Regions from separate parts of the Pantoea sp. X-Soil-YNGN-775 genome, predicted to be linked through region 4. Evidence: predicted binding sites of a transcription regulator. Region 4 holds the regulator's gene; each other region holds the start of a gene.
What was found. Region 4 encodes sigma-54, which starts transcription at its own class of promoters, with help from an activator protein. Its sites were predicted from a motif close to GTTGGCACANNTTTCGCTNT; they were not measured.

Region 1 (2,206 bases), 460 kb from region 4:
GCGTTGATCGCTTTAGCGTGCTTGATGATACCGCCGATGTAGAACAGCGCCATTTCAGACAGGCCGCCGTATTTGTCACCGGAGAACAGGTTCTGGCCACCTTTAGACAGTGACATATGGCAGTGCATACCTGAACCGTTGTCGCCAAACATTGGCTTCGGCATAAAGGTTGCCGTTTTGCCATAGGCGTGAGCCACGTTGTGCACGACATATTTGTAGATCTGAATTTCATCGGCTTTCTTGGTCATGGTGTTGAAGCGGGTTGCCACTTCGTTCTGACCCGCGGTCGCCACTTCGTGGTGATGCGCTTCAACCACCAGACCCATCTGCTCCATAGTCAGACACATGGCAGAACGGATGTCCTGTGATGAGTCAACCGGTGGCACCGGGAAGTAGCCGCCTTTCAGACCTGGACGGTGACCTTTGTTACCGCCTTCGTACTCTTTGCCGGTGTTCCAGGCTGCTTCGATATCGTCGATAGCAACGTGTGAACCGGAAGTCGATGAACCGAAACGGATGTCATCGAACAGGAAGAATTCAGGCTCTGGCCCAAACAGCACGGTGTCAGCGATGCCGGAAGAACGCAGGAAATCTTCAGCGCGCTTGGCAATTGAGCGTGGGTCACGATCGTAGCCCTGCATGGTGCCTGGCTCGAGAATGTCACAACGGATGATCAGCGTAGAATCTTCAAAGAAAGGATCCATGACCGCCGTGGTAGCGTCAGGCATCAGCACCATGTCTGATTCGTTAATGCCTTTCCAGCCACCGATGGAGGAGCCATCGAACATTTTGCCTTCTTCGAAGAAGTCAGCGTTAACCTGGTGAGCAGGGATAGTAACGTGCTGTTCTTTACCTTTGGTATCGGTAAAACGCAGGTCAACAAACTTAACTTCATGCTCGTTCATCATCGAGAGAACGTGTTCAGCGGACATACTCAACTCTCCTGGAAATGGTCATTGTCTACATGGTGAGGGAACGTCGTTGCCGGGAATGCGTTTCTGACTACTGCCATCCCTGACCTGGCTATTCCGGCACGCTCTTCAACCGTCGTCTGACTGGCGTTTGCGCTTAAAAGAGATAAAGCGAATTCTGTGCCAACTTTATCCGTGGCGGTTAAATCGCCCTGTGATGCCCCTTTTTGTCCTGCGGGCGCTGCACCACGATAGTCTTCATGCACCATCGTGGTGCTTTTGTGCGTTCGTCAGGCACCAAAGTGGTGCAATAGCCCAACTTAGTGCATTTTCTGCACCGGGAACAGGGCAAATTTGCGGCAATGCAATAAACTTTCAGTGAAAAGTGTGATCGTGTTCAGTCTTCCGCTTAATCCGTGTACAATAGCGCGCTATTTCTAATGCCTGAGGCAAAGCTGTGATCGAAAATTTGCGTAACATCGCCATCATCGCGCACGTTGACCATGGAAAGACCACCCTGGTTGACAAACTGCTGCAACAATCCGGTACTTTTGATGCCCGTACCGAAGCAACCGAGCGCGTGATGGACTCCAATGATTTGGAGAAAGAGCGTGGGATTACCATCCTCGCAAAAAACACCGCCATTAAGTGGAATGACTACCGTATCAACATCGTTGATACCCCAGGACACGCCGACTTCGGTGGTGAAGTTGAGCGCGTCATGTCCATGGTGGACTCGGTGCTGCTGGTTGTAGATGCGATGGATGGCCCTATGCCGCAAACTCGCTTCGTGACCAAAAAAGCGTTCGCGCATGGTCTGAAGCCGATCGTGGTTATCAATAAAGTTGACCGTCCTGGCGCGCGTCCGGACTGGGTTGTGGATCAGGTATTTGACCTGTTCGTTAACCTCGACGCGACCGACGAGCAGCTCGACTTCCCTATCATTTTCGCCTCGGCGCTGAATGGTATTGCAGGTCTGGAGCACACCGATATGGCGGACGATATGACCCCGCTGTATCAGGCGATTGTTGACCACGTTTCTCCACCACAGGTTGAAGCTGAAGCGCCACTGCAGATGCAAATCTCGCAGCTGGACTACAACAACTACCTGGGTGTTATCGGTATCGGCCGTATCAAGCGCGGTAAAGTGAAGCCTAACCAGCAGGTCACCATTATCGATAGCGAAGGCAAAACCCGTAACGGTAAAGTCGGTAAAGTGCTGACTCACCTGGGTCTGGAGCGTATCGACAGCGACCTGGCTGAAGCGGGCGACATCATCGCCATCACCGGTCTGG
Region 2 (2,206 bases), 430 kb from region 4:
GCCCGGCAGCACCACGCCGCTGCCAAATTCGTGATAAATACTCTGGATAAACGACACGGCCAGGCCGCTGCTGTCCATCACGCCCATCCAGACGGTATCGCCCGGACCCCGCCCGTTTCCCCAGGGGGCCGCCTGGCGATCGTCGATCTGACTGGCGAGCGTGGCGAGATGATCGCTGTCGAGCAGCGCCTGTAAATCTTCGGTAACGTGGCGCGGATCGGTGATGTGTTTGTCGCGCAGCGCGAAGGCTTTTTTGGTGGCTTCCACGATACGGTGTACGGTCTGCGCTTCACTGGCGTCAGCCATATCCAGCGCGTCGGTGATGCCAAGGATCGCCAGCGACACCATGCCCTGAGTCGGCGGCGTCATATTCCAGATATCGCCTTCGCTGTGTGAAAGATGCAGCGGAGTACAGCGGCGGGCGCGCTGCTGTTGCAGATCCTCCAGGGTGATCGGCATGCCCAGCGCTGACATCTCGCTGGCCAGATGGCGCGCCAGCGGGCCGCGATAAAAGCTGTCAAGCCCCTGCTCCGTCAGCTGACACAGCGTTTGCGCCAGCGCCGGCTGGGTAAAGCGGCTGCCCGGCTGCGGCACATCGCCATCAGGCATAAAGGTGGCGGCAAAGCCGGGCTGATGCTGTAACTCGTTGCGGAAGGTCGCCGTGGCGGCCGCCTGTGAAGCGGTCACCGGAATGCCATCGGCCGCATAGCGAATGGCATCGCGCAGCAGACGTGCCAGCGGCAGCGGGGCAGTTCCCAGTTCCGCGCCCAGCTGCAACGCCTCCTGCCAGCCGCTGACCGTACCGGCGACGGTTAACGCCGCTTTCGGGCCGCGGTGCGGGATCTGTTGATGATCGCCGTAGAAATCGAAGTGGGCCAGCGATCCGGCTGCACCGCTGGCATCAATCGCGACAGGATCGCCGCCTGGCGGCATAATCAGCCAGAAGCCATCGCCACCGAGGCCATTCATGTGTGGATAGACCACGGCGATAGTTGATGCCGCCGCCACCATCGCTTCAATGGCGTTGCCGCCGTCACGCAGCACCGCCAGCGCACTTTCGCTGGCCAGATGGTGCGGCGTCACCGCCATCCCCTGTGGGGCCATATTGCTTTGAATCATGCTTTTCTCATTCTGTTATCGGGTGACAGAACGGTATACAAAGCAAGAGCTGTTCCAGTTTTCATTCCGGCCGCGGTTGCAGCCGCGTTAACCTGGCGCAAATTATGCTAGCTTCAGCTGAAACAAAAGTTACAGGACCTGTTATGCAACAGCTTGATGAACGACTCAGAAGCCACTATTCCCAGCTCTCACCGCAGGAGCAACGGATTGCCGACTTTGTTTTTGACCATTTTGACGACCTGATCAGCTACAACAGCGCCGAGCTGGCGCGGCTCAGCGGCGTTTCGAAAGCCACCGTCAGCCGGTTGTTCAAACGTCTGGGCTATGAGAAGTACAAAGAGATGCGTGATGAGCTGCGCACCCTGCGTCAGAGCGGCATGCCGCTAACCGATAACCGCGATGCGGTGCAGGGCAACACCTTACTGTCACGGCACTACAAGCAGGAGATGGCTAACCTGACGCAGTGGGTTAATAGTCTGGATGCGCAGCATTTCGGTGAGGTAATCCAGCAGCTGGCGCAGGCGAAACGTGTTTTTATTATCGGCATGCGTAATGCCTATCCGGTGGCACTGCACCTGCGTCAGCAGCTGATGCAGGCGCGGCCACAGGTGCATATTCTGCCGCAGCCAGGCCAGACGCTGGCCGAAGAGCTGGTGGATATCACGCCGGACGACATGGTCGTGGTAATGGCGTTCCGCCGCCGTACCCGGATGATTCGTCCGCTGATGCAACAGCTACAAACCGCCGGCATCCCGCTGCTGGCGCTGTGTGAGCCGCAGGCGCAAACAGTGATTGCGCTGGCACGCTGGCAGCTCTGCGCGCCGCTCGACAGCGTCTCGGCTTTCGACAGCTACGCCTCGGCAATGAGCCTGATCAACCTGATCGCCAACGCGCTGCTGCATGAAATGCTGGCGCAGGGCCGTCAGCGTATTCATCAGATCGCCGATCTTTACCAGCAGTTTGACGAACTGGAGCACCGCTAACAGGCACCGTTTTGGTGCCTTGCCCTATTTTAGTACAGCCTGTTCCACCAGCCTTTCGCGGCTTATCAGGCCGCTCTTTTCCCAATCTCATTGCCAGTTAACTC
Region 3 (2,206 bases), 580 kb from region 4:
TAACGTCCGGCTCGGCCGCGACATCAGCGAACAGGCGGTCTGGACGGTGCTGGAGCAGGTGCAGCTGGCCCCTCTGGCGCGCGCATTGCCTGACGGCATTCACACCCGGCTCGGCGAGCAGGGCAACAATCTGTCAGTGGGTCAAAAGCAGCTGCTGGCGCTGGCGCGGGTTCTGGTCGATCTGCCGCAGGTGATGATCCTCGACGAGGCGACAGCCAATATCGACTCGGGCACCGAGCAGGCGATTCAGCAAACGCTGCGAACCCTTCGCCAGCACAGTACGCTGGTGGTGATTGCGCACCGACTCTCAACCATTACCGAAGCCGATAACATCCTGGTGCTGCATCGTGGCAGGGTGGTCGAGCAGGGGAATCACGCGCAATTACTGGCGCCGCAGGGCCGTTACTGGCAGATGTATCAGCTGCAGCAGGTAGGCGATGATCTGGCGACGGGCATCCCCTTAACAACCGCAGGCTGAGTTGCACCTTTTTTGCGCGGTTTTATCAGAATAATCTGTATAAATGCACGCCTTTGATGCCTGGCGCACCAAAGGAGTGCATTCGCTTTTCTGGCGGTGCGCCATTCTCTGCGCTGCTGACTGATCCCCGACAAAACACGCCTTGCCCCGTCTCGCCTCGTTGATTGATTCCACGGTTTTTTTATTTATGGCACAGGCTTTGCTTAGATCCCTGCGTGTCCGTGAGACTCACTCATTTAATCGCTGGAGGGGATCCAATGAAGCTGGTTACCGTCGTAATTAAGCCATTCAAGCTGGAGGATGTGCGTGAAGCGTTATCTTCTATCGGCATTCAGGGGCTGACCGTCTCCGAAGTAAAAGGTTTTGGTCGTCAGAAAGGCCATGCGGAGCTGTACCGTGGCGCAGAATACAGCGTGAACTTCCTGCCTAAAGTCAAAATTGACATCGCCATCGCTGACGATCAGTTAGACGAAGTGGTGGATGTCATCAGCAAAGCGGCTTACACCGGCAAAATTGGCGACGGTAAAATTTTCGTGGCTGAACTGCAGCGCGTCATTCGTATTCGTACCGGCGAGACCGACGAAGCCGCTCTGTAATTAAGACTCAGTACTGTGATGGGATGGAAAAAATGAATAAAGTTTTCGCTAAGTTGGGCCTCACCAGCCTGGCACTGTTACCATCGCTCGCGATGGCTGCACCTGCCGTTGCGGACAAGGCTGATAACGCATTTATGATGATTTGCACCGCGCTGGTGCTGTTTATGTCAATTCCAGGTATTGCGCTGTTTTACGGCGGATTGATTCGCGGCAAGAACGTTCTCTCGATGCTGACGCAGGTGGCGGTCACCTTCTCACTGGTCTGCGTATTGTGGATGGTTTACGGCTATTCACTGGCCTTCAGTGAAGGTAACGCCTTCTTTGGTGGCTTCGGCTGGGCGATGCTGAAAAACATCCAGCTGACCGCAGTAATGGGCAGCTTCTACCAGTATATCCACGTTGCCTTCCAGGCGTCGTTTGCCTGTATCACCGTCGGCCTGATTGTCGGTGCCATCGCTGAACGTATCCGCTTCTCTGCCGTGCTGATTTTTGTCGGCGTTTGGCTGACTCTGGCCTATCTGCCTATCGCACACATGGTGTGGGCGGGCGGCTTCCTGGCTCAGGATGGCGCGCTGGACTTCGCTGGCGGCACCGTGGTGCACATCAATGCCGCCGTTGCCGGACTGGTTGGTGCTTATCTGGTTGGCAAACGTGCTGGCTTCGGCAAAGAGGCGTTCAAACCGCATAATCTGCCTATGGTCTTCACCGGTACCGCCATCCTCTATGTCGGCTGGTTCGGTTTCAACGCCGGTTCTGCCTCGGCGGCTAACGAAATTGCGGCGCTGGCGTTCCTGAATACCGTTGTCGCCACTGCAGGCGCGGTGCTGTCATGGACCTTTGGTGAGTGGGCGGTACGCGGTAAACCTTCACTGCTGGGCGCCTGTTCTGGCTTTATTGCCGGCCTGGTGGCTATCACCCCAGCCTGTGGTTACGTCGGCGTCGGCGGGGCGTTGATTATTGGTCTGGTGGGTGGACTGGCCGGACTGTGGGGCGTCACCACTCTGAAGAAATGGCTGCGGGTGGACGATCCCTGCGATGTGTTTGGCGTGCACGGCGTCTGCGGCATCGTGGGCTGTATCCTGACCGGCGTCTTCGCCTCTTCTTCACTGGGCGGTGTCGGCTACGCAGAGGG
Region 4 (2,206 bases):
TGCGCGACAGCATGGGTCAGGCGCTCTCCGGCGGTGAACGTCGCCGGGTCGAAATCGCCCGCGCGCTGGCGGCTAACCCCAAATTTATCCTGCTGGATGAACCGTTTGCGGGCGTTGACCCCATCTCGGTCATCGACATCAAGAAAATCATCGAACATTTGCGTGACAGCGGCCTTGGCGTGCTGATCACCGACCATAACGTGCGCGAAACCTTAGCGGTGTGCGAACGGGCGTATATTGTCAGTCAGGGCCACCTGATCGCGCACGGTACGCCGAATGAAATTCTGGCAGATGAGCAGGTTAAGCGGGTTTATTTGGGTGAAGAGTTCAGACTCTGATAAGGTGTCGTAAATACTGATGTTTACCTGGGAACTACCATCCTGTCTATGAAGCAAGGTTTGCAACTCAGGCTCAGCCAACAGCTGGCGATGACACCGCAGTTGCAGCAGGCGATTCGTCTGCTGCAACTCTCTACGCTTGAACTCCAGCAAGAGTTACAGCTGGCACTGGAAAGTAATCCGCTGCTTGAACAAACCGATCTGCATGATGAAATCGACTCTCGTGAGGCTCCCGAAGGCGAAGCGCTGGATACCCGTGAAGCGCTTGAGCAGAAAGAGATGCCTGACGAGCTGCCGCTGGACGCCACCTGGGATGAAATCTACACCGCTGGCACACCATCCGGTACCGGGACCGATTATCAGGATGATGAGTTACCGGTTTATCAGGGCGAAACAACCCAGTCGCTGCAGGATTACCTGATGTGGCAGGTTGAGCTGACGCCGTTTAGCGATACTGACCGCGCCATTGCCACCTCGATTGTTGATGCGATCGACGAAACCGGATACCTCACCGTTTCGCTTGACGAGATCCTCGACAGCATTGGCAACGATGAGCTTGAGGCCGATGAAGTGGAAGCGGTGCTGAAACGTATTCAGCGCTTTGATCCGATTGGCGTCGGTGCACGCGATCTGCGTGACTGTCTGCTGGTGCAGCTGTCGCAATATGCGCCCGAAACGCCGATGCTAACGGAAGCCCGGCTGATCGTCAGCGAACATCTGGACCTGCTGGCCAACCACGATTTTCGCAGCCTGATGCGGGTGACGCGCCTCAAAGAAGAGGTGCTGAAAGAGGCGATGACCTTAATTCAGTCGCTGGACCCGCGCCCGGGTCAGTCAATTAATACCGGCGAACCGGAATATGTGATTCCCGACGTACTGGTGCGTAAAGTCGGCAGCCGCTGGACGGTTGAGCTAAACGCTGACAGCGTTCCGCGCCTCAAGATCAATCAGCAGTATGCCGCCATGAGCGGGGCGACGCGTAACGACAGCGACAGCCAGTTCATTCGCAGCAATCTGCAGGAAGCGCGCTGGTTGATTAAAAGTCTGGAAAGCCGCAACGATACGCTGCTGAAAGTGACACGCTGTATTGTCGAGCAGCAGCAGGCTTTCTTTGAACAGGGCGAGGAGTTTATGCGGCCGATGGTGCTGGCCGATATCGCCCAGGCGGTTGAGATGCACGAATCGACCATTTCCCGCGTGACCACGCAAAAGTATCTGCACAGTCCGCGTGGTATTTTTGAACTGAAGTACTTTTTCTCCAGTCACGTGAATACCGAAGGTGGCGGCGAAGCCTCATCGACGGCCATCCGCGCGCTGGTGAAAAAATTAATCTCGGCGGAAAATCCAGCCAAACCCTTGAGCGACAGTAAACTTACCTCCATGTTATCTGATCAAGGGATCATGGTGGCACGTCGTACCGTCGCCAAATACCGCGAGTCTTTATCCATCCCGCCATCGAACCAGCGCAAACAGCTGGTTTGACAGAAATGAGAAGGAAGACCTATGCAGCTGAACCTTACCGGGCAAAATGTTGAAATCACCGCACCACTGCGCGATTTCGTCAGCGGTAAATTTGCCAAACTGGAACACTATTTCGAACATATCAATCAGGTTTATATTGTGCTGAAGGTGGAGAAGGTTACTCAGGTGGCTGACGCAACGCTGCACATAAACGGTGGCGAGCTGCACGCCACGTCCGAAGCGGAAGATATGTATGCGGCGATTGACGGGTTGATCGACAAGCTCACCCGTCAGCTGACCAAACACAAAGATAAACTGAAAAAACACTAACCTTCACGCTAGCTACGCGCGCCTGCCGCGCAGAGCCGACAGGATGGGGCGGATAATCCGCCCCGTTTTGTCATCTA

Region 1: a site for sigma-54 is predicted at 1,080-1,099, ahead of glnA (glutamate--ammonia ligase). Genes of this name have one in related genera too.
Region 2: a site for sigma-54 is predicted at 1,159-1,178, ahead of AC6I8I_RS03820 (gamma-glutamyltransferase family protein). Genes of this name have one in related genera too.
Region 3: a site for sigma-54 is predicted at 665-684, ahead of glnK (P-II family nitrogen regulator). Genes of this name have one in related genera too.

Annotation. Positions count from the first base shown of each region.
Region 1 is NZ_AP035945.1:4,195,254-4,197,459, reverse strand. It holds gene glnA (glutamate--ammonia ligase) at 1-932, opposite strand, end outside; gene typA (ribosome-dependent GTPase TypA) at 1,369-2,206, shown strand, end outside.
Region 2 is NZ_AP035945.1:851,455-853,660, forward strand. It holds gene AC6I8I_RS03820 (gamma-glutamyltransferase family protein) at 1-1,119, opposite strand, end outside; gene hpxU (MurR/RpiR family transcriptional regulator HpxU) at 1,263-2,102, shown strand.
Region 3 is NZ_AP035945.1:998,404-1,000,609, forward strand. It holds gene AC6I8I_RS04530 (SmdB family multidrug efflux ABC transporter permease/ATP-binding protein) at 1-478, shown strand, start outside; gene glnK (P-II family nitrogen regulator) at 736-1,074, shown strand; gene amtB (ammonium transporter AmtB) at 1,107-2,206, shown strand, end outside.
Region 4 is NZ_AP035945.1:418,764-420,969, reverse strand. It holds gene lptB (LPS export ABC transporter ATP-binding protein) at 1-338, shown strand, start outside; gene rpoN (RNA polymerase factor sigma-54) at 387-1,820, shown strand; gene hpf (ribosome hibernation promoting factor) at 1,842-2,129, shown strand.